DNA from 4 places in the Saccharopolyspora sp. ID03-671 genome. Region 3 is predicted to be linked to each of the others. Evidence: riboswitches for the same ligand, from Rfam matches in the RefSeq annotation. Region 3 holds a riboswitch; each other region holds the start of a gene.
The links. A riboswitch is a leader RNA that binds a small molecule or an ion and turns the genes downstream of it on or off. The one in region 3 is predicted to bind cobalamin.
Positions count from the first base shown of each region.

Region 1: linked by a shared signal. The riboswitch ahead of REH65_RS23295 (HoxN/HupN/NixA family nickel/cobalt transporter) and the one ahead of REH65_RS05090 (Rossmann-like domain-containing protein) in region 3 are both predicted to bind cobalamin.
Region 2: linked by a shared signal. The riboswitch ahead of REH65_RS33115 (CbtB-domain containing protein) and the one ahead of REH65_RS05090 (Rossmann-like domain-containing protein) in region 3 are both predicted to bind cobalamin.
Region 4: linked by a shared signal. The riboswitch ahead of REH65_RS01065 (ABC transporter substrate-binding protein) and the one ahead of REH65_RS05090 (Rossmann-like domain-containing protein) in region 3 are both predicted to bind cobalamin.

Region 1 covers NZ_CP134054.1:5,022,168-5,027,919, reverse strand. The annotation lists gene REH65_RS23305 (sirohydrochlorin chelatase) at 1-886, opposite strand, end outside; gene REH65_RS23300 (precorrin-8X methylmutase) at 883-1,494, opposite strand; gene REH65_RS23295 (HoxN/HupN/NixA family nickel/cobalt transporter) at 1,510-2,544, opposite strand; cobalamin riboswitch at 2,642-2,766, opposite strand; gene REH65_RS23290 (DUF1876 domain-containing protein) at 2,948-3,217, shown strand; gene REH65_RS23285 (LysR substrate-binding domain-containing protein) at 3,492-4,346, opposite strand; gene REH65_RS23280 (DMT family transporter) at 4,439-5,326, shown strand; gene REH65_RS23275 (aminotransferase class I/II-fold pyridoxal phosphate-dependent enzyme) at 5,305-5,752, opposite strand, start outside.
Region 2 covers NZ_CP134054.1:7,119,383-7,125,134, reverse strand. The annotation lists gene REH65_RS33140 (sulfite exporter TauE/SafE family protein) at 1-1,004, shown strand, start outside; gene REH65_RS33135 (heavy-metal-associated domain-containing protein) at 1,018-1,239, shown strand; gene REH65_RS33130 (alkylmercury lyase) at 1,537-1,848, opposite strand; gene REH65_RS33125 (copper resistance protein CopC) at 2,173-2,694, shown strand; gene REH65_RS33120 (CbtA family protein) at 2,805-3,557, opposite strand; gene REH65_RS33115 (CbtB-domain containing protein) at 3,570-3,761, opposite strand; cobalamin riboswitch at 3,791-3,965, opposite strand; gene REH65_RS33110 (IS701 family transposase) at 5,266-5,752, opposite strand, start outside.
Region 3 covers NZ_CP134054.1:1,080,085-1,085,836, reverse strand. The annotation lists gene REH65_RS05115 (s-methyl-5-thioribose-1-phosphate isomerase) at 1-344, shown strand, start outside; gene mtnC (acireductone synthase) at 341-1,072, shown strand; gene mtnB (methylthioribulose 1-phosphate dehydratase) at 1,065-1,682, shown strand; gene REH65_RS05100 (acireductone dioxygenase) at 1,682-2,254, shown strand; gene REH65_RS05095 (GNAT family N-acetyltransferase) at 2,368-2,934, opposite strand; cobalamin riboswitch at 3,033-3,208, shown strand; gene REH65_RS05090 (Rossmann-like domain-containing protein) at 3,462-4,190, shown strand; gene REH65_RS05085 (PLP-dependent cysteine synthase family protein) at 4,187-5,317, shown strand; gene REH65_RS05080 (MFS transporter) at 5,314-5,752, shown strand, end outside.
Region 4 covers NZ_CP134054.1:218,760-224,511, forward strand. The annotation lists gene REH65_RS01055 (Gfo/Idh/MocA family protein) at 1-987, opposite strand, end outside; gene REH65_RS01060 (iron ABC transporter permease) at 1,030-2,052, opposite strand; gene REH65_RS01065 (ABC transporter substrate-binding protein) at 2,049-3,038, opposite strand; cobalamin riboswitch at 3,103-3,281, opposite strand; gene REH65_RS01070 (SDR family NAD(P)-dependent oxidoreductase) at 3,295-4,065, opposite strand; gene REH65_RS01075 (iron-siderophore ABC transporter substrate-binding protein) at 4,272-5,273, shown strand; gene REH65_RS01080 (MSMEG_1061 family FMN-dependent PPOX-type flavoprotein) at 5,303-5,752, shown strand, end outside.

The DNA of each region.
Region 1 (5,752 bases), 3.2 Mb from region 3:
GTGCGTGTCCGTGTGCGTGACCGTGTCCGGTCGGGTCGTCGGGGTGGTGGTGCGGCGTCTGCGGCGCACCCAGTTTGTCCTCGAATCCCGGCAGCAGCACCCGGTACGCGCAGGTGTCGCAGTTCATCCGGATGTCGCCGTGGAGGGCCTCGTGGTAGCGCTCCACGACGAGGTCGACCAGGGCGTCGCAGTCTCCCAGGTATCCGGCGACCCGGACGTCGATGTCCTGCGCGGTGTCGGCCCACTCGCGCGCCTGCGTCACGACGCGCTGCGGCAGCACGCCGTCGAACAGGAAGTACGGGGCCACCACGACGCGCTTGGCCCCGAGCTTGCGAGCCCGGTCCAGCCCGCCGGGGACGTCCGGCGATGCCAGGGAGATGAACGCGGTCTCAACAGTGTCGAAGCCGCAGGTCTCCTGCAAGAGGCGTGAGACCTTGCACACCTCGGCGTTGGCGTCGGGGTCGGTGGAGCCGCGGCCGACGAGAACCACTGCGGTGTCGGCCCATTCCTCGCGCGGGACCTGCTCGGCGATCCGCTCGGCGAGCAGGTCCAGCAGGATCGGGTGCGGCCCGAGGGGACGGCCGAAGACGAACGACGTGCCCGGGTGGCGGCGGACCTCGCGCTCCAGCGCGGCGGGGATGTCGCCCTTGCCGTGGCCCGCGGCGACGAGCACCAGCGGCACGGCGGCCATCCGGCGGTGGCCCTTGTCGGTGAGTTCGGTCCAGGACTCGGTGACCGCGGGGGCGGACAGCTCGATGAAGCCGCCGGAGGCGTCGACTCCGGCGGCGGTCATGCGCGCCTTGAGCCGCTCCAGGAAGGAGTGGAACTCGGCCACTCCGCGCTCGTCCACCGTGCCGTGGCCCACGACCAGCAGCGGTTCGGTCACCGGTTACCTCCAGGTTCTGCCCAGTAGAGCAGGGCGTTGACGGCGGCTGCGGCGATCGCCGCGCCACCGCGTTCGGTCAGGGTGCTCACGGCCGGCAGGCCGCTGCGCCGCAGAGCGGCCTTGCTGTCGACGGCGCCGACGAACCCGACGGGCACGCCGATGATCAGCGCCGGTTCCAGCTCGCCGTGGTCGGCGAGCCGGAGGAGCTCGGTGAGCGCGGTGGGTGCGTTGCCGACCGCCCACACCGCGCCGCGCGGGTGCTCCCGGGTGGCCAGCCGCATCCCGGCCGCGGAGCGGGTGAGCCCGTCGGACGCGGCCAGGTCGGCAACGCCCGGGAAGTCCAGTCCGATGGTGACCTCGCGGGCGGTGACGCCGGAGGCGACCATGCGCACGTCGGTGATCAGCGGCGCGCCGGAGAGCAGGGCCTCGCGGCCCTGCCGCAGGGCGTCCTCGTCGGCGACGACCTCACCGGTCCAGCTGGGGTCGGCGGTGGTGTGCACGACGCGTTCGACGACCGCGCGGGTCAGCGGTGCGAACCGGTCGAAGTCGGCTCGGGACCGCATGATCCGGTAGGACTCGGTCTCGATCGGATGGACTGCGCGCCTCATGGTCTTCCCTGTTCCCTATCCGATTTCCGCGCTTTTTCGTGCGGTGAACCGCCACCACATCGCCGCACCGCCCCAGACCAGCAGGAACAGCGCCAAGGTCAGGTAGCCGAGCAGCTCGAACTGGTCCGAGATGGCCGCGATCCCGCTCAAGAAGTCCACGCCCAGGTCGGCCAGCAGGCCGCAGAGGACGACGAAGGCGACCAGGGCGGCGAGCCCGACGGTCAGCGCGGTGGTGGTGACGTTCACCCACAGCCGCCGCAGCGGGCGGGCCAGCGACCAGGTGTAGGCGCGGGACATCAGCATTCCGTCCACGCTGTCGACAGTGCACATCCCGGCGGCGAACAGCAGCGGGAGGCTCAGCACGGCGATGGCCGAGAGGTTCGCACCCGGGGTGACCATCGCCAGCACGGTGATCTCGGTGGCGGTCTGCATCCCGAGGCCGAACAGCAGGCCGATGCCGAACAGGTGCCAGGAGCGGGCGACGCCCTGCATTCGGCCGCGCAGCACGCGCGCGAGCAGTCCGCGCCGTCCCAGGACGAGTTCGACCTCGTCCTCGTCGACGGCGCCGCTGCGGGCGCGGCGCAGCAGCCGCCAGGCGTCGCGCAGCACGAGTCCGTTGAGCACCGCGAGGGCGGTCAGCACGATGACGACGATCAGGTGGACGAAGGTGGCCATCCGCACGCCGGTCTGCTCGGCCCACTGCTGGGCGGCGGGTCCGGCGATGAAGGCGACGGCGCAGGCCAGCAGCAGCACGACGCTGGCGTGGCCGAGGGCGAACCACATGCCGGTGGACACCGGGCGCCTGCCGCGCTGCATGAGCAGCCGGGTGGCGTCGTCGATGACGGCGACGTGGTCGGCGTCGAAGCCGTGCCGCAGGCCTAGCAGGTAGGCGGTGGTGCCGGCGGCGGCGAGGCCCCCGGCGGCGCTGAACGCCTGTTCGTGCAGCAGGTAGGCACCCCAGCCCGCGAGGTGCAGTGCTCCGATGGCGGCCAGCAGGGCCGCTGATTTCCGGCGCTCGCGTGCGCCCCAGCCGGCGGTGCGCCGGCTCACTTCGGCATCCCGACTCATGGGATCTCCGACCTCCTGGGTTCTCCCGCCCGGGGTTCGGTGGCCGCGCGCCGCGGGTTCGCGGCACGGGGCCGGCGCGCAGTGTCCTGACTCCCGGATCGGCGTGGTTCCCCCGCCTTCCAGCTGGTGGCAGCCGTGGCGATGGGTGGGGACCACTCCCCGGTCACAGTGGCGGGACCGTCCCGGATTCGCACCGGGTTCCTGCACTGTCGGCGACAGTCATCCTTGCCTGATCTACGGTCCGAGGTCAAACCTGGTGAAATCGATCACGTTGCGTGATCTAGTCGGCCGCACCCTTCGACCGAAGGCGCTTTCAACCGGCTCGATCGGGGTACTCGGTCGGGTGAGCCCGTTGCTCGGCTCGACGCGCGTCAAGGAGGTCATCATGAACGAGACGCACTCGATCACGCTGAACATGCAGGTCGTGGAGGCGGGAGCGAAGACGACGGCCGACGTCGGACTCACCACGCCGAGCGGGCAGCCGCTGCACGGTCACGGCACGGCGCGCAGGCACCCCGACGATCCCGAGGTACCGCAGATCGGCGACGAGATCGCCATCGCCCGCGCCCTGTTCGAGCTCGGCCACAAGCTCCTCGACCACGCCTCCGACGACATCGGGGACCGCCTCCACCGGCGGGTCCACCTCCCGGCCTGAGGCCGGACCCCACCCCACCGAGAACGGGAGGTTTTCATGAAAACCTCCCCACCACCTGGAGGTGAACACCCCCACGATCCCCTCGGGGGAGTCGAAGTTCTCATGAAAACGTCGTCCTCTCGGAGTGGGGGAGGTTTTCATGAGAACCTCCCTGTTCCCTCGTGAACGGAGGCCTTCCGGCACTCGATCCCCTTCGGGGAAATGACAGTTTTCATGAAAACTTCCCCCACCCTGGGAACGGACGGTTTTCATGAGAACTGTCGCGAGTGGGTGATCACGCGACCGCCGTGAGGACGTCGCGGACGACTCGGGCGGCGACCGCGGGGACGTCCGGGAGCAGGCCCGGGCGGGCGCGGACGCGCAGCTCGACGGGGTCGAGGCGAGGCAGGTCGCGGCGCTCGACCAGACCGACCGGCCGCGTCCGCGTCGAGGGCAGGAGCGTGACGCCGAGGCCCGCGCGGGTCGCCGCGAGGACGCCGGAGAGATCGGCGGCCTCGCACACCAGGTCCGGGCCTCGGCCGAGCGCGTCCACCGCTGCGATCGCGTGCCTGCGCAGGGTGCACGGTTGGTCGAACACCACCATCGGCAGCGGCCGGTCCTCGGTCGGCGGCTCCCAGCCCGGTGCGGAGAACCACTCCAGCCGGAACCGGCCCGCGTCGAAGCTGCGCTCGTCGACGGTGTCGTCGATGAGCAGCGCGATGTCGATGCCACCGCGATCGACGGAGTCGGCCAGCCGGGCCGTGCGGTCGAGGCGGAAGCGGATCTCGCGGTCCGGGAACGCCGCGCGCAGCCCGGAGGCCAGCTCGGGCAGGAAGCGGTCGGCGGCGTGCTCGGTGGAGCCGAACACGAGCGTGCCGCGCCCCTCCGCGCCGAGCCTGCGCACCGCGTCGTCGTGCACGTCGAGGATGCGGCGGGCCTCGGCGAGCAGCAGTTCGCCCTCGGCGGTGAAGCGGGCCTGCCTGCCCTCGCGGACGACCAGCTTGCGGTCCAGGGTCCGCTCCAGCTTGCGCAGGTGCTGGCTGATCGCGGACTGCGTCAGGTACAGCGCCGCCGCGGCCCGGTGGAACCCGCCGCAGTCGGCGACGGCCACCAGGCTGCGCAGCGCGACGACGTCGAGCACTGCACTCATGCGCCCAGCCTAGACCGATCAGCATCCGCGATCGATCGCGATCGCTTATCGTTGTTGGACGCCGAGCTGTTCGAGGCCGGATTCTGTTAGCCATGCAAACCTCGCGGTCGATACCGCTCTCGCTGGCCGCCCCGATCGTCTTCTTCTGGGCCAGCGGCTACCCGACCGGAGCGCTGGGCGTGGCCGCCGCGTCGCCGTTCCTGCTCACCGCCGTCCGACTGACGCTGGCCGCGGCGATCCTGTCGGCGATCGCGCTGGTCGGACGGGCCGTGTGGCCCAGCGGCGGGGCCATCGGGCACAGCGCCGTGGCGGGACTTCTGACGCACGCCACGCAGTTCGGCGGCTGCTACGGCGGCATGGCCGCCGGGGTTCCCGCGTCCGTGACGGCCCTGGTGATCTCGATGAACCCGGTGCTCACGGCCGCGCTGGCGGCGCTGCTGCTGCGCGAGCGGCTGAGCCGGTCCCGGCTGCTCGGGCTCGTGCTGGGCGTGCTGGCGGTGCTGGTCACCCTCGGCGGGCAGGTGGCGGCCGAGGGCGAGTGGAACCCGGCGATCCTGCTGACGCTGCTGGGGCTGCTCGGCTTCTCGGCCGGCGGCCTCTACCAGCAGCGCTACTGCGGCGGCATCGACATCCGCTCCGGCGCCGCCGTGCAGACGATCGCCGGGGCACTGGTCATCGCCGCCATCGCGGTCGTCGAGGACGGCCACGTGACGGAGTGGGCGCAGGCGGGGGTCGCGGTGCTGTGGCTGGTGATCACGGGGTCGGTGCTGGGCGTGAGCTGCTACCTGCGGGCGGTGGCGGTCGGCGGGGCGGCGCGGGCCAGCGCCCTGTTCAGCGCCGTGCCGCCGCTGACCGCCGTGATCGCCTGGCCGGTGCTCGGCGAAACCCCTTCGCTCGCAGTGCTTCTCGGCATCGCCCTGGCGACCGCGGCGTGCGTGCTGGGCACTCGCGCACCGGTTCAGGCGGTGCGGCGGATCTGATCCCAGGCCGCTTCGACGTGCCTGCGCTCGGTGGCGGGCGAGCCGATGGCCAGCCGCAGCCACGTCCGGCCGTCGATCTTGGTGTGGGTGAGGAAGAGCTCGCCGGAGTCGTTGAGCGCGTCCATCACCCGGTGGGTGCGCGCGTTGGCCTCCTCGACCGCCAGGTCCGGGTAGCGCGGCCGGAAGCACACCAGCCCGAGCGGATGCGGCTCCAGCAGCGCGAAATCGGGGTCGTCGCGCACCCGTCCGGCGAACTCCTGGGCGAGCGCGACGGTGCCGCGGATGTGCTCGCGCAGCCCTTCGGCGCCGTACCAGCGCAGCACCGACCACAGCTTCAGGGACCGGAACCGGCGACCTAGCGGCACCTGCCAGTCCCGGTAGTCGATCACCTCGCCGGATTCGCTGGCCGCGTTGCGCAGGTACTCC
Region 2 (5,752 bases), 1.1 Mb from region 3:
CCGCGGTCCAGGGCGGACTGCTTGCCGGCTTGATCACCCGCCAGCATCGCAACGCCACCCCCGCCGAGACCGGAAACACCACAGTGCGGACCAAAACAACCCAGAGGCCGCTCAATCAGCTCGCCGACGATGTCGCACCAGTCGGTGGCTTCCTGATCGGCAAGCTCGTCTCCCACAGCGTGCTCGGCGCACTGCTAGGCACACTGGGCACGGTCGTGCAGATGTCAGTTGGCACCAGGACCGCGTTGCAGCTGATCGCCGGTGTGGTGATCTGCGTGCTGGGACTTTCCCAGCTCGGCGTGCCCGGTTTCCGCAAAATCGTCATCGAACCACCGCTGTCATGGATGCGGATCGTGCGCGACAGCTCGCGTTCCCAATCCGCGCTGGCGCCGACGCTGCTCGGCCTGGTCAGCGTGCTCATCCCGTGCGGCGTCACACTGTCGGTGGAAGCGCTGGCGCTGACCTCCGGCTCACCACTGTCGGGCGCGGCGATCATGGCGACATTCGTCGTTGGCACGAGCCCGCTGTTCGCGCTCCTCGGCTACGCCGCCCGCAAGGCAGCCACCGCGTGGCGCAGTCGACTCGCCGTCCTCACCGGCATCGCAGTGCTGATCACCGGTCTCTACACGCTCAACGGCGGGCTCGAACTCGCCGGTTCGCCGCTGGCCGCCAGCCGACTCGCCCAAGCGGCCACCGCCGAAGCACCCCCGGCGCCAGGCACCGTTACCGTGCAGAACGGACACCAGACCGTGGTCGTCACCGCCAGCTCCAGTGCCTACAGTCCCGCCAACGTCCAAGTCCGCGCGGACCTGCCCACAACACTGATCATCCAATCGGACAACGCCCAGGGATGCATCCGCTCGTTCATCATCCCCTCCCTGGGCATCGATAAAATCCTGCCCACGCGAGGACAAACCCCGATCGAGCTCGGCACGCTACCCCGCGGACCGCTGGCCTACTCCTGCGGCATGGGCATGTACACCGGCACGATCACCGCCGCCTGACAAGGAGACCCCAATGCCCACGACCACAGCCACCTTTCGCGTCACCGGCATGCACTGCGGAAGTTGCAGCCTGCTCATCGACGACGTTCTCGAAGACCTACCCGGCGTGCGCTCCACGCGCACATCGGTGAAGGACGAACGCACGGTCGTCGAACTAGACACCGCCATGTCCAACCCCACCGACGTCATCGCCGCCATCGACGAGGCCGGCTACCAAGCCGAACACATCGGATAAGCCACGAATACCGACAGCCGGCGCCGCGCGGTGCTCCGATGACCCGGAGGACCGCGCGGCGCCGAGCCGTGCGATTTCAGCTCTCACGGTCACGATGGACGGACTGCGACCCGTGCGATGAGCCGTGGATCCGGAGCACATCACGTCTGACACACCCCGGCGGAATCAAGGCCCACGCACGGTTCGTACCTCGGCCTGCTGAGCGTCGACGATTCGCTGCGCCGGCGTCGAAGAAGGAGCTCCGTGCACGGCGCTGCCGAAGCCGCAGCGCACCTGGGTCCGCGCTGGAGATCATCCTCACCGGGACGGATTCTGGCCGAGCAGCGCCTGCCGCAGCTGCGACACTGATGGCGCGCCCGAGACTCGACCGTCGGCGTCGCGGTAGAGCCGGCAGGACACATTCGCCGCGAGGCCAGGCTCGGCGAACGGATCGATCCCGTCGACCAGCAACGTCGGCGACCCGGTCATACCGGCCCGAACGGCCACTGCGGGGTCGTCGATCACTTGCACCGCGACCTCGAGGTCGACATCGCCGAACGCGTCCTGGAGCCGCTGTCGCAACAGGGGCGCGTTCGGGCAGTCGGGCACTTGCAGGATGTCCAACCTCATCGCCGTTCCGCCCGCCTCACTCGCAGCGCACGCAGCACTGAGCATCGCCGATCGGCCCTGGCTGCAAGCTCACTGCCGCGCACACCACGCCGTACTCAGTCGGGAGCGAGCCCAGCCGAGCTGGCGCACTGACTCCACCTTATTCCTCTCAGACTCACTACTCTACTATCCAGCGTAGTGATCTGCTGGAAACGCTGGCGGGTGCTCCGGCTTTCGGGCACAACGGTGCGCCGTCTACTACGAGGAGCGACGGTGACCCGTACCTCTCCGCAACCTCACTTCATCTGCTGCACCGACACAACTGTGAAAATCTTTCGCCGAGCGATGCTGTGCACGATCGTGGCCCTCGGGATCGGAGCAATTCAACTGCCCGCAGCAGCGCATACCAGCCTGGCCGGAAGCGTTCCAGCCAGCGGCGTTGCTCTTGAGCACTCCCCCGGCACCGGCCGATTCCGCCTCAGCGAACCAGGCAGCCCGAGCCTGCTCGACGTGGCGCTCACTGGCCAAGTTCAGGCTCTCCCAGTAGCACAGCAAACGAGTCAGCGTGACAACGTTGCAACACAACCATTTCCGTTGTTGAACAACGGAAGCTACGCACTGGTCCATCAAGTCGTCCATGCCGGCACTCAGCGGGCCACAGCCCCTGCGTCATTTGCAGCCCCCGCTTCCACAGCCGGACCTTCAGCCTATTCGGACAATGGCTCAGTGGCTCCACTCTCGAGGCCACACGACGAAAGCAACTATGAAACCGGCTCTTTCGTCTGGCTGGTTGGCGGAGGCGCCTTGTTCACGCTTCTGCTGGCTGTTGCGGCGGTCGTCGTTCTCTTCAGGGGCCGCGATCACTAGGTCCCGTTCCCAACTGGACCCAAACGCACTGTCAGCACCCCGAATCGCGCCCGCAGCGAGCTAAGACCCCGCCCGTCCTTGAGGTGACGAAGGCCGGGCGGGGACCGTCGCTATGGTGTCGTTGCCGGTGAGGCTGTCGTGGTCACTCGTTGTTTTCGGGGCTCGTTGAGCAGACCGAAGGCGAAACCGAGGACCGCCCACATTCCGGCGAGTTCAGCGAGTGAGGCCAACCGGAAGCGCCACAGCAACGCTGCGGGCACGTCCGGAGGGACGGGGTCCGGGTTCGAGGGACACGACCACAGGACGAGGCCGGTCAACACGATGCCTCCGACAGCTGCAGCGGTACTGCGGCGTGCCTGCGACCAACCGTGAACGGCCAGGTACCGGTGTAGGTAGCCCACCGCGTGCAGGATCGCGATGCCCACCACGATCAGCGAGAAGTACGCGACCGTGCGGAAAGTGACCGACTCCGGAGCCCCGACCCCTGGTGGGTTCGCAGGATACTTCAGCGCCGGTAGCAGCGACACGGCCAAAAACCCGGCCGCAGCGAGCTGGAGGCTCCGTCCGAAATCGGTGCGTGCGGGCAGCCGGTGCCGGTTGTGGGCGAACACGACCGCGAAGATCGCCCCGATCGCCAACCCGACGACAAGGGCGGCGACCATGCCGCCGACCACCTGAGTGGAGCGGCTGAACAATTCCTCGTGGGCGTGCTCACCGGCGGCCTGCGGGCGTGCTTCCTCGACATCGAGCGCAGCGCGGAGCGGGGTTTCGACCAGCAGAAGCGAGACCAATGCGGCCGTGAGGCCGGCGAGCAGCCCGGCCAGCAAGCCCCGCCGCAGGAAAGTGGCGAATGGCGAGCTCATGGGTGTCCCCGTTCAGTGGCAGGGCACGCCGAGAGCGTGGCGGCCGTCGTGCGTGAACTCGTGGACGGTGTCCGCCGCCTGCGCGAGCACGGCACCGTTTTCCTGAAGCACGACGTAGAGCAGAACGATCGCGAACGCGGCCAAGGCCCAAGCCCAGACGGGAACTTGGATGCGCTGTGCAGCGGGCAGACCAGCGGTGGTCATGTCAAAACCTGCCTTCCATCTCTCGTGGAACGTGGTGTTACTGCCGCAGCCGGTCTCCTGGCTTCCGGATCGGCGCTCCCCTTGGCCTTCCCAGACACCAACGCGGTGCCCAGTGGCGAGATCAGGGTCGCTCCCCGGTCACAGTGGCGAGGACCACGCCGGATTTCCACCGGCTTCCCGTGCACTGCGGCAGCAGAAGAGTACGAGGAGATCGCCGAGCCCACAACAGCCGATCCCGCGACGAACCTCACTGCATCGGTTCTCCTGCACATCAGGTCCAATGCCGGGGTGCAGGATTCATCAAAAGCCGCTCTGGACCAGACCACTCGCTCGCTGGCACGGCCCCTCGCCGGCGCCAACGAGGTCCTGGCATGGGAGTCGTACTGCGACGAGACCAACGGATTCTTGGCGCGAAACGTCCAAGCCTGGCAACGTTTGGCCGGATTTCAACATCACCGCGCGGGCACGGTTCTGGTGGCCTTTCGGGCTTCGTGGCTCGCGCTGTGCGCAACAGTTCCCGAGCACCACTTCGGATGGCCTGTCCCTTCGCTGGCCGAAGCATCCGTCGTGGTTGACGCGGACGGGTTGGTGCACGGTCTTGTGCTACGTGATCGATCGTGCGCCAACGCCTGGTGGCCCAACGTTTCCCACTTCCTCGCACCGCTCACCCGTGGACTCGAAGCTATCGGCGGCCCACCAGCAGACAGCGATCAGTACTGGGGCAACGCCGTCGGTTTGCTCGGCGAGGTGCTGCGACGGCTCGCCGCAGACGGGGCCGGAGGTGACGTGCTCGCCACCGCAGTGCAACTGCGCGCTGAGACCGGCCGAGCAGACCTGCTCGACGTCGGCGCGACGCAGAGCGGATTGTGGTCCCGACGTCGAACATGCTGCCAGCTATGGCGATCCGGCACTGGCTACTGCACAGAATGCGTACTCCACAACGCCCCACGCCGGAAGCCGCGATGACCCGACAGCGACGGGCCCACCGCTGCCCGCACAGCCATCCCAGGCATCAGCAGCCACGGCCAAGAGCGGCTCGCAACACCATTCGACAGGGCCGGTCGCCCACCCAAGCCGGCGGAAGCCGGTCGAGCCGGTTGTGCGCCACTGCAACGGGCGGCGTATCCCGAACACGGCTGAGGTTCCCATCGCGACGCCAACATCCGCGGCAACCAGCACGGCTGCGCCATTGACGCGGTTGCCCACAATCGCGATCTTGCGTCCGTTGCTCAGCGAGCCGAGCAGGCGGGCCTGTCGCAGAGCCGCCGCTCGTCACGCACGGCAACAGATTTCGATCAGTTCCTCTTCTGTTCGACCAGCCCGCAGTGACACTTGATGCTTCCGCGGCACCTTCCTACTCAACCAGCACTCCATTCCGCTGCCCGTCACGTCCTAGTAGTGCTTTGTTAGGTCGGTAATCGGTGGATGTGTTGGTGGCAGGTGGGGCAGGTGCCTGACCAGGTGGCGAGCAGTGTTTGCAGCTCGCGGATGACCTTGTAGAGGGTCAGGCTGCCCCAGATGCTTTTGGGTTGTTCAGGCGGAGGGTGGTGAGGAACAGGTGTGCTGCGGAGGCCAGGGTGACGTGGCGGTGCCAGCCGGTGAAGGATCGGCCTTCGAAGTGGTCGAGTCCGAGGCCGGTTTTGAGTTCGCGGTAGTCGTGCTCGATGCGCCAGCGGATCTTGGCCAGCCGTACCAACTCTGTGGCCGGTGTGTCGGCGGGCAGGTTCGAGATCCAGTATTTGATGGGTTCTTCGGTATCGGGCGGCCATTGGGCGATCAGCCACCGTGCAGGCAGCGATCCATCCGGTTGCAGGCGTGGCTTGCGTCCGGCGACACGGACAGGCATGGCGACGAATTCCGAGCTGAGCTTGCCTCGGGAGCCTTCCCGCCACGTGATGGTCGTGCCAGCGTCGCGTCCAGCGCCAAGGACGTGCTGGCGCAGACTGATCGGCTTGTCCTGGTACCGGGGCCCAGGGCGCGGGCCGCGCCCG
Region 3 (5,752 bases):
GCGAGGTGGACGCGCTGGTGACCGCTGCCGATCGGGTCACGATGGACGGTCACGTGATCAACAAGATCGGTACGCTCGGGCTGGCGGTCGCCGCGCACGCCTTCGACGTGCCGTTCCACGCGATGGTGCAGGCGCCGGACGCCTCGGCGCCGAGTGCCGGGGACGTGCCGATCGAGCACCGCGACGGCACCGAGGTGCTGGCCGCCGCTGGGGTGTCCGAACCGGGAATCCGCGGCTGGTACCCGGCTTTCGACGTGACACCACTGCGATTCGTGACCACCGTGGTCACCGACCGAGGCCCGTTCGGGCCGCACGAGCTGGACAGGTACGAGGAGGAGTTGTGACGAAGCCCGGCGAGCAGATCGCCGTCGAGTGGGTGGTCCTCGACATCGAGGGCACGCTCACCGCGACCAGCCAGGTGCACGTGGTGCTCTACGACTACGCGCGGCCGAGGCTGGGGCCGTGGATCGATGAGCACCCCGACGACCCGGTGGTGATCGGAGCGGTCGAGGACATCCGCGCCCGCGCGGAGCTCGCGGAGACCGCCTCCACCGACGAGATCGTGTCGGTGCTGCACGGCTGGATGGACGCCGACGAGAAGGTCCCGCCGCTCAAGACGTTGCAGGGCCTGATCTGGGAGCACGGTTACGCGGTCGGCGATCTGACGACGACGCTGTTCAGTGACGTGGCGCCGACGCTGCGGTCGTGGCGGGAGGCGGGTTTGCGGCTCGCGGTGTTCTCGTCGGGTTCGGCGGCCGGGCAGGTCGCGTCGTTCTCGCGCACCACCGACGGCGACCTGACCGGTCTGTTCGAGGGTCGGCACTTCGACACGACCAACGCGGGCCCGAAGCGCGAGGAGCCGTCGTACCGGGCGATCGCGGAGGCGCTGGGGGCCGAGCCGGGGCGGATCGTGTTCTTCTCCGACGTGCCCGCCGAACTCGACGCGGCCGCCGCGGCCGGCTGGCGCACGGTCGGCCTGGCCCGTCCCGGTGAGCCGTTCGCCGACGCCGACTTCGGCCCGCACCGCGCGGTGAAGGAGCTGCCGGAGGTCGAGGTGGTGCCCGGTGGGTGACGAGGTGATCGAGATCGGGGCGCGCTTGGCGACCGAGTCCGCGCGCTACGCCGCGATGGGCTGGATGCGCGGCACGTCGGGAAACCTCTCGGAGGTGCTGTCCCGGGATCCGCTGCGCCTGGTGGTGACCGCCAGCGGCGGCGACAAGGGCGAGCTGACCGAGCACGACGCGGTGGTCGTGGACGAGCACGGCATCGCCGTCGACGGCGGCAAGCCCTCGGCCGAGGCGGGCCTGCACGCCCGGATCGCGTCGGTGTCGGGCGCGGGTGCGGTGGTCCACGTGCACGCGCCGGCCCCGGTGCTGGCCGCCGAGCGCTGGCCGGACGGTGTCGTCCTGCGGGACCTGGAGATGCTCAAGGGCTTCGGCCGCGCCGCCCACGACGACGTCGTGACGATCCCGGTGATCGGCAACGGCCAGGACATGACGGTGCTGGGGGATGCGTTCGAACGCGGCTTCCGCGCGGACACGCCTGCGCTGCTGGTCGCGCGGCACGGGGTCTACGTCTGGGGCGAGGACCTGCTCGAGGCTCGCCACCGGCTCGAATGCCTGGAGTGGTTGCTCCGGTTCGCCACGGCCACCAGCATGAACGTTGTTGAAGGGAGTGCGTGATGACGCTGTTGACGGTGTGGGCCGACGACGCCCCCGACGAGGTGCTGCTGCGGTCCACCGACGGCGAGGAGATCGCCGCCGAGCTCAAGGAGCTGGGCGTCCGGTTCGAGCGCTGGCCGCTGGTGGACCTGCCGGCCGAGCCGACATGTGACGAGGTGCTCGAGGCGTACTCGGACCAGGTGCAGCGCGTCGTGGACACCGAGGGCTACGTGCTCGTGGACGCGATGAGCATGATCCCGGAGGGCACGCCGGAGTGGGCGGAGAAGGCGGCCGTGGCTCGCGAGAAGTTCCTCTCCGAGCACACCCACGACGACGATGAGGATCGCTTCTTCGCCCGCGGCGCAGGCGTGTTCTACCTCCACGTCGGCGACCGCGTGTACGCGGTGCTGTGCGAAGCGGGCGACCTGATCAGCGTCCCCGCCCACACGACCCACTGGTTCGACATGGGCACTCGCCCGGACTACGTCTCGGTCCGCTTCTTCCACGACGAGGACGGCTGGGTCGGCAACTTCACCGGCAGCCGCCTCGCCGACTCCTTCCCTGACTTCGACACCTTGATCGCCTCGAAGTAGTCCACAGGATCGGAGCTGCGCGCGGCGACCACGGCAAGGATGTGAACGGTGTGGTGGGCGCCGGGGAACCCCGATCCGTTGATGCCGGGGGGTACCAGTAGCGAGAGCGCAGGTCACGTGCCGGTCGTGGCTGGTGGTACCGGGATCTCGAAGTGGATGGTCGGGCTGTACTGGCTGTGGTTCCGCGCGTCGTAGATCTCCTTGGCCACGCTGCGCCAGAAGGGTTCTGCGCCTTCGATCGCCGGATTGGTGTGCAGGTAGATCGTGTCATAACGCCCGGTTTCGGCGATGAACTCGCATGACTGCTCCACCAGGGCACGGGCGAGCCCGTTCCTTCGGTGTTCGGGATTGACGTAGGTGCGGAACAGCTGGGCGGTACCGGGTGTGCCGTAGCGGTCGGCGATCCACTTCGGGTGTGGTGGATTCTTCGGCCCACTGGCGCGGACAGCGGCCGTCCCGACGACTTCGTCACCAAGCGTGGCGACGAACAGTGCTTGGCCTGGTGTGTGGAAGTAGGTTCGTTCGAGGTCGATCACGTCGGCGTGCCACTCGGCAACGTATCCGTGGCCCATGACCCAGTAGAAGGTGTTCAACATCAGCGTCCGAGCATTGTCGATGTCTTCTCTGCGGGCGCGTCGCACCTCGTAATCCCCGAGCACGCGGACTTTCTCCTGCAGCATTTCCACCTCCACATGTTCAAATGAACAGATCATCATTGTTGCTAGATCTGTGCAATAGATATCACTTGGCGATTGACTGCGCGCGGTTCCTGCTGCGATGTTGGTTCGAACATCCATGTGACGGCGTGGAGGAAGCCGGTGTGAATCCGGCACGGTCCCGCCACTGTGAGTGAGGAGTCGTCTTCGTTCGAGCCACTGCCGAGTGTCCGGTGGGAAGGCTGAAGGCGACGTCGATCCACGAGTCAGGAGACTCGCGTCGTCACGCCGATTCGTACGGGGTCGCGGAGCCCCGGAGGAGGTCACCGGTGCGTCCGGATCAGTGGGTCGTCGTGTCATTTTCGGGCCTGTCGAGGGCTCGTCTCGTTGCTGTCCGCATCGCATAGGGCCATGCGCTTCGTGGCCGTTCCTCTTGCGATGTGGAGACAACTGTGTCTGTGAGTTTTCCTTTTCCGCGGCAGCGCGCTCATTCGGCGTTGGAACGCGTGATCGGTGATCGGGACGGGAAATCCGTCGAGGCGAAGACATCGGTGGCTTTCCTGACCGTGCAGGCGGCGCAGCACGTGGGGCGCCGCAGCGGTTATGTGAACGCGGTGCTGAGCGTGCGGGTGGGCTCAGCGGTGGGCTCCTGCGCGGTCGAGCCCGGTGAGATCGACGACGAGGTCGTGCGCGAAATCGTCGGGGCCGATTTGGCCGAGCTGCTGCGGCACCCCGTGACGGCGGTGCGGGTGGCCGCGCTGGACGCCTGCCTGGGGGATGCGGTGCCGCACGCGCGGCACCCGCGGGCGCGCTCGGTGCGAGTGCCCGCGGGGACCTCGCTGGAGAAGTCCACGGCGCGTGCCCGTGCTGTGGCTGAGCTGGTCGAAGTGCCGGCAGGCGGGCGGGTCGCCGTGGTCGGGGTGGTCAACTCGCTTCTGGCGGCACTGCGCGAACGCGGGATCGACTACGTGCCCTGCGATCTCAAGGGCGGCGTGACGGAGTGGGAGGAACCCGTCCTCACCGATCACCAGCGCGCGATCGACGGTGCCGACGCGGTGCTCGCGTCCGGAATGGTGCTCGGCAACGGCACGTTCGACTCCATCGCCGCGCTGTGCCGGTCGCGGGAGCTGCCGTTGGTGATGTTCGCCCAGAGCGGGAGCGCGGTGTTCCGCGAGATGCTGGGCGAGGAGATCACGGGGCTGTCGGCCGAGCCGTACCCGTTCTTCTGGCTCAGCGGCGGCGACACCGACGTCCACCTCTACCGAGGGGGTCTAGGGTGATCCCGCTGCAGCAGGGCGCCGCCGACGGTGTCGCGGGTGGCAGGAAGTGCGAGTCGTTGCTCGATCTCATCGGCGACACCCCAGTGCTGCGCGTGGCGACACCGCTTCCGCGACCGCACCCGGGGTTCTGGGCGAAGCTGGAGTCGGTCGGTCCGGCGACCATGAAAGCCCGTGCTGCGCTGTCGATGCTGCGCGGCGCCCGCGAGCGCGGTGAGCTCCGCACCGGGGCTGCGGTGGTCGAGTCCAGCAGCGGCACCCTCGCCGTGGGACTGGCGTTCGTGGGCTCGGCGCTGGGACATCCGGTGGTCATCGTTGCCGACTCCGAGCTCGACGAGATGACCCGGCGGTTGTTGCGCGCCTACGGCGCCCGCGTGGAGATCGTCCCGCAACCACATCCGGTCGGTGGGTGGCAGCGGGCACGGCTGGACCGGGTGCACGAGCTGTTGGCGGAGATTCCCGGCGCCTACTGGCCGGATCAGTACAACAACCCGGACAACCCAGCGGGCTATCGGGAGATGGGCCGCGAACTCACCGTGCAGTTCGACGAGCTCGACGCGGTGGTGTGCAGCGTGGGAACCGGTGGTCACAGCGCGGGCATCGCCTCGGTGGTGCGCAAGCGGTGGCCCGGAGTGCGCGTCGTGGGCGTCGACTCGCCGAGGTCGAGCCTGTTCGGCCAAGTGCCCGGGCATCGCCTGATGCGCGGGCTGGGAAGCAGCATCCACCCGGGCAACGTCGCCTACGACCAGTTCGACGAGGTGCACTGGGTGGGGCCTGCCGAGGCGGCCGACGCGTGCCGCAGGCTGGCCGCGCGCAGCTTCGTCAGCGGTGGCTGGAGCACGGGTTCGACCGCGATGGTCGCCGCGTGGTGCGCGCGGGAACTCGATTCGGATCGGGTCGTGGCGGTCTTCCCCGACGGTCCGGACCGGTACTGGGAGTCCATCTACGACGACGACTTCTGCCGGCACCACGACTTGGTCGCACGCGCCGCCATGCCCTCCACCGTGGACCACCCGCGCGAGGCCGTGGGCCGGCGGTGGGCGCGGTGCCGCACCGTGGCTGATCCGTGCTGCCGACGAGCCACCTCGGGGCAGTGGTGCCCGGTGTGCGAGGAGGGCGCGACATCATGACGAGCAAGGGAGCTTTCCTGCGGTTGTCCACGCCCGCGCGGTTGCTGGTGGTCAACCAGTTCGGGATCAACGTCGGCTTCTACATGCTGCTGCCGTTCCTCGCCTCCTACATGAGCCACGACCTCGGCTACGGCGCGGCCGTGGTCGGACTCGTGCTCGGAGTGCGGAACTTGAGCCAGCAGGGCATGTTCCTCGTGGGAGGAACCGCCGCCGACCGGATCGGCTGCCGGCCGATGATCATCCTCGGTTGCGCGCTGCGGGTGGTGGCCTTCGGCCTGTTCGCCTTGCTCACCTCGCTGCCGGGCCTGGTCCTGGCCGTGGTGCTGACCGGACTGGCCGGGGCTCTGTTCAACCCCGCCGTGCGGACCTACCTGATGCACGAGGCGGGCGAGCACCGGGCGGAAGCGTTCTCGGTGTTCAACGTGTTCGCCCACG
Region 4 (5,752 bases), 860 kb from region 3:
CTGCTTGACCCGCACCGCCACGCCCTGCACGGCCTCGACCAGCCGCGCCGTCTCGCGCGCGGCCCGCAACCACGGCCGCTCGTCCTCCGCCGAGCGCCCGTCGCGGACGGCGGCGGCGAAGGACGCCAGCGAGTCGCGGAACTGGTGCGAGGCGTCGAGCACGAACTCCTCGGCGTGGTCCTGCTCGTCCAGGCGCAGCAGCGGCCGGTGCTCGGCGGGCGGGGTGAACGCGCGCTCCAGGCTCAGCCGGGCCGCGTCGCCCCACAGCGCGTAGCGCGAGCGGTAGCTGTGCTGGAAACCGAACTCCAGGTCGGCGAACACGCCGTTCTCCGACACCAGCAGCGCGTGCCCGGCCATGTCCACACCGGTCTCGGAATCCACCCGCAGCGTCGCACCCGCGACGGTGAGCCCGTCGCCGAGCATCAGCTGCGCCGCCCGGATCGGGTACACGCCGACGTCGAGCAGGCTCCCGGCACCCAGCGCGGGGTCGTAGCGGATGTCGCCGGGCTTCGGCGACGGGATGCCGAACGCCGAGCTGAAGGTGCGCAGGCGGCCCAGGCGTCCGCGCGCGACGAGCTCGCGCACCACGTCGTGCTGCGGGTGGTGCAGGAACGCGAAGTTCTCCCGCAGCACCAGGCCGCGCTCGGCGGCCAGCGCCACCAGCTCGTCGGTGCGCTCGGCCGAGACCGTCATCGGCTTCTCGCACAGCACGTGCTTCCCTGCGTGCAGCGCGCGCTTCGTCCAGTCGAAGTGCAGCGAGTTCGGCAGCGACAGGTAGATCGCGTCCACGTCGGGGGAGTCGATCAGCTGCTCGTAGGTCATCGCGGTGCCGCCGTGCTCGGCGGCGAAGCGCTCCGCGCGGGCCGCGGTGCGGCTGGCCACGCCGGTGATCTCGGAACCGTCGGTGTCGTGCAGCGCGGGAAGGGCCCGCCGCTCGGCGATCGCGGAGCAGCCGAGCACGCCCCATCGCACTCTGTTCGCCTCCATCAACCGCAGCCTAGGGGAAGAGGGTGGCGTCGCGCGGGATGGTCACGAGGTTCGGCCGCGCCGGGCGAGCAGGATCGCGAAAGCCGGGACGCCGACCAGCGCGGTCATCACCCCGACCGGAACCTCCTGCGGCGCGGCGACGGTCGTCGCGAGCACGTCGACCCACACCAGCAGGATCGCGCCCAGCACGGCCGTGACCGGCAGCAACGCGCGGTGGCGCGGTCCCACGACGAGCTTGGCGGCCTGCGGCAGGACCAGGCCGACGAACCCGATCGCCCCGGCCGCGGCCACCAGCGTGGCGGCCAGCAGGGCGGTGACCACCAGCAGCACGATCCGCAATCGGGCGACGTTGACGCCCAGCGCGGCCGCCGTGTCGTGGCCCAGCGCGAAGGCGTCCAGCGCACCTGCGCGCGCCAGGCACACCAGCAGGCACACCGCGCACACGGCGCCCGAGACCGCGACGTCGTTCCAGCGCGCGCCGGACAGCGAGCCCAGCAGCCAGAACAGCACTCCCCGGGTCTGCTCGGCGTCGGCGGAGGTGATCACCACGAACGAGGTGAGCGCCGAGAACAGCTGCGTCCCGGCCACTCCCGCCAGCACCAGGTGCGTGGTGGTGCCGCCCGCCAGCGAGCCGAGGGTCAGCACCAGCGCGAACGCCACCAGCGCCCCGGCGAAGGCGCCGGCGGTGAGCCCGATCGCGCCCGCGCCGAGCCCGAGGATCACCACCAGCACCGCGCCGGTCGAGGCCCCGGCCGACACGCCCAGCAGGAACGGGTCGGCCAGCGGGTTGCGCAGCAACGACTGGAGCACCGCCCCGCACATCCCGAGACCGGCGCCGCAGATCGCGGCCAGCACCGCGCGGGGCAATCGCAGCTGCCACACGATGCCCTGCCCGATCCGCGAGACGTCGGTCTCGCCGAGACCGAGCCGCGCGCCCACGACCCCGGCCACGTCGGTGACCGAGAGGGGCGCCGGACCGAGGGTGACCGCCACCGCGATCGACAGCAGCAGCGCCGGGATCCCGGCCAGCACGATCAGCGGAGCGCGCACCCGTCCGGTCCTCACCTGCGCTCCAGCTCGGCGAGCCGGTCGGCCAGCCGCTCGATGCCGGTGATGGTGCGCAGGCTGATGTTCATCTCGGTGCCGGTCATCGGCATCCAGTCGCCGGCGGCCACCGCGGGCAGCCGCGACATCGCCGGGTCGGTGCGCAGGAACTCCTGCTTGGCCGCGAGGGAATCGCCTTCGCCGTCGCGGGTGAGATCGCCCAGCACCAGCAGGTCGGGGTCGCGGGCGAGCACGTCCTCCCACGACACCTGCGGCCACATCGAGGTCACGTCGTCGTAGGCGTTGCGCACCCCCAGTGCGCGGGTCATGATCGCCGGTGAACCGGTGGAGCCCGCCACGTAGGGGGATTCGGTGCGGGCGAACCAGAACAGCACCGAAGTGTCCTGCGCGGCAACGGCTTTGGCCCGCGCGGCGGCGACCCGCTGCTGCAGCTGCGCCACCAGCGCCTCGCCCCGATCGGTGACGTCGAAGATCGCCGCGATCTCGCGGACCTCGCGGTAGATGTCGTCGAGCTCGACCGGCTCGCCCAGCGGCGCCTCCTCCGGCAGGCAGTTGGAGGGCGAGAGGTAGGTCGGAACGCCGAGCTCGGCGAAGCGCTCGCGGGAGGCCACGCCCTCGTCGGTGAACACCGCTCGGTAAGCGCCCAGCACCGCGTCCGGTTCGGTGGCCAGCACCGACTCGAACGACGGGTTGTTGTCGGAGAGCCTGGGCACCCGGGCGTTGTCGGCGGCCAGCGCCGGGTCGACCGGGTCGGTCCAGGTCGCGGTGCCCACCATCCGGTCGGCCAGGCCGAGCGAGAGCATGATCTCGGTGGTCGACTGGTTCAGGCTCACCGCCCGCTTCGGCGGTTCGGACACCGCGACCTCGGTGTCGCAGTTGGGGATCGTCACCCGCGGCGGAGCGGACTCCGTAGCAGGTGCGGAGCAGGCGGCGAGAGCGGCGGCGCAGAGCAGCATCGAGCTCGTGCGCGTCCAGAGTCGGAACACGTCGTGCGGAAATCCTCACCCCGGGCCCATGCGCGAGACCCGGTCGGCCGATTCCCGGAACCGGGTGCGGCTCCGGGGAGCCGGCAGGTCTTCGGGCTCGGGCTCCGCCGGGCGAACCGCCTTCCCGGATCCGTGATCCAGTGGCTCGGGTTCGCCCGTCACCCCTACCGCTGCGCGTCAGCTCCGGCTTCCGACCGGATTCCCTCACGGCCACATGTGGCGACCGGCTCGAGATCGAGTCTAACGGGTTGGTCGCCTACTGGTGGGTGCCGCCGTCGACGCGGATCTCGGTGCCGGTGATGAAGGCGCCGTCGTCGGAGGCGAGCATCGCCACCACGCCTGCGACGTGCTCCGGCGGGGCGAAGCCGCTGCCCAGGGCGGGGGAGAGCTTGGTGAACAGGTCCCAGTCGGTGTCGGCGGGCAGCTTGTCGGCGGTGGTCTCGGTGATGCCGCTGCGGATCCCGCCCGGGACCAGCGACACCGCGCGCAGGCCCTGCTTGGCGTACTCCAGGGCGATCGCGTGGGTGAAGGACTGGATGCCGCCCTTGCTGGCCGCGTAGGCCGCCATGTACGGGTGGGCGAAGTTCGCCGACGTCGAGCTGAAGTTGATCACCACGCCGTTGCCGGTTGCCAGCAGCGCCGGTAACGCGGCTCGGGTGACCAGGAACGTGCCGGTGAGGTTGACGGCCAGGATCCGGTTCCACAGCTCCAGCGAGCACTCGTGCGTGCGCGCCGTGTGCAGCGTTCCGGCCGCGTTGACCAGCACGTCCAGCCCGCCGAGCTGCTCGGCGCAGGCGGGGACGGTGAAGTCCACGGCGTCCTCGGCGGCGATGTCCAGCGGCAGCGTGCCCAGCCGGTCGCAGGTCCCGGCCTCGGCGGCGAGCCGGGCGGTCTCCTTCAGCCCGGCTTCGTCGATGTCGGTGGTGAGCACCCGGGCACCCTCGTCGAGCAGCCGCAGCACGCTGGCCCGCCCGATCCCCGACGCTCCGCCCGTGACGAGCACGCGCTTGCCGTTGAGCCTGTCCATCTCGCGTCCTTCCGCAGCTCCCGACCGTCGTGAAGCTCAACGCGCGAGCGCGCGTGAAGTTGCTCATGCCCCCGGCTATCCAGTTCGCCGGCCGTCCAGTTCGGACGAATGTGACGAAGGTCGGTGACGCTCGGTAGGGCCCGCCCTGGACGCCGCACTGAGGGTTGGTTAAGTTAGGCGCACCTAAGTACGAGTGAGGTGTGGACATGCGCTGGATGCGGACCCTGGGACTGATCATGACGGTCCTGCTGGGAATCGCCCTGACCGGTTGCGGCGCAGCCGGTCCCGAGGGGGAGCAGCCCGCGGCCGGATCGGCCGACGGTCAGTTCCCGGTCACCATCAAGACCGCGTTCGGTGACGTCACCGTCCCCGAGCGTCCCCAGCGCGTCGTCGCGCTCGGCTGGGGCGACGCCGAAACGGCGCTGAGCCTGGGAGTGCAACCGGTCGGCGCCGCCGACTGGCTGCCCGTCGGCGGGGACGGCGTCCCGCCGTGGATCCCCGCCGACAAGCGCTACACCACGCCGCCGAAGATGCTCGGCACGATGGAGGTCGACATGGAGAGCGTCGCGGCCCTGCAGCCCGACCTCATCCTCGACACCCGCGCCAGCGGCGACAAGGAGCGCTACAACCTGCTCAACCGGCTCGGCGTGCCGGTGGTGAGCATCCCCGAGGGCGGCGGCGAGTCCTACCTGACCACCTGGGACCAGCAGCTCGACATGGTCGGCAAGGCGCTGGGCAAGCAGGCGGAGGCCGCGCAGCAGAAGGCCGACCTCGAGGGCAAGTTCCAGCAGGCCGCCGCCGCGCACCCGCAGTGGGCGGGCAAGACCGTCGCGGTCGGCGCCAAGATGGTCGGCTCCTACGGCGCCTACGTCAACGGCGGGTCCCGGCTGGAGTTCATGGAGCGGCTGGGCTTCCGCCAGTCGCCCGCCGTGCAGCAGGTGGCCGGGAGCAACTTCTTCGTCAGCGTCTCCCCGGAGCGGATGGACCTGTTCAACGCCGACCTGACCGTGATGTTCCCGATCGGGCTGGCCGCCTCCGAGATCGACCGCGACCAGATGTTCCAGCAGGTGCCCTCGGTCCGCGAAGGCCGCTCGGTGGTGCTGCACGACGAGCAGGCCACCCAGGCGTTCTCGGCGGGGACCGCGGCGGGCATGTCCTACGCGGTCGACAAGGTCGTCCCGCTCATCGAGCAGGCCAAGCAGGGCTGATCGACCCCGACCGGCAAGGAGAACGACGCGTGACCTCGTGGGACCCGGCCGAGGCCGAGCACGTCACCTCGGCGGCGCAGCTCCGCGAGATCGTCGAACCGCCGCACCCGGAGATCGCCGAGAAGGTGGTCTCCGGGATCGACGGCGTCAGCCGCGGCTTCATCGAGCGGTCGCGGCTGTTCCTCGTGGCCACCACCGGCGCCGACGGCAGGCTCGACGTCTCGCCGCGCGGTGACACCGCCCGCAGCGTCGTCGTCTTCGACGACGGCAAGACGCTGGCCTACGCCGAGCGTCCCGGCAACCGCCGGGTGGACGGGCTGCACAACATCTTGGAGAACCCGCAGGTGGGGATGCTGTTCATGATCCCCGGCGTCACCCACGTGCTGCGCGTCAACGGCACCGCCACCGTCGTCCGCTCGGCCCCCTTCATGGCCGACCTCGCCGTCAAGGGCACACCCCCGGAGCTGGCGGTCGTGGTC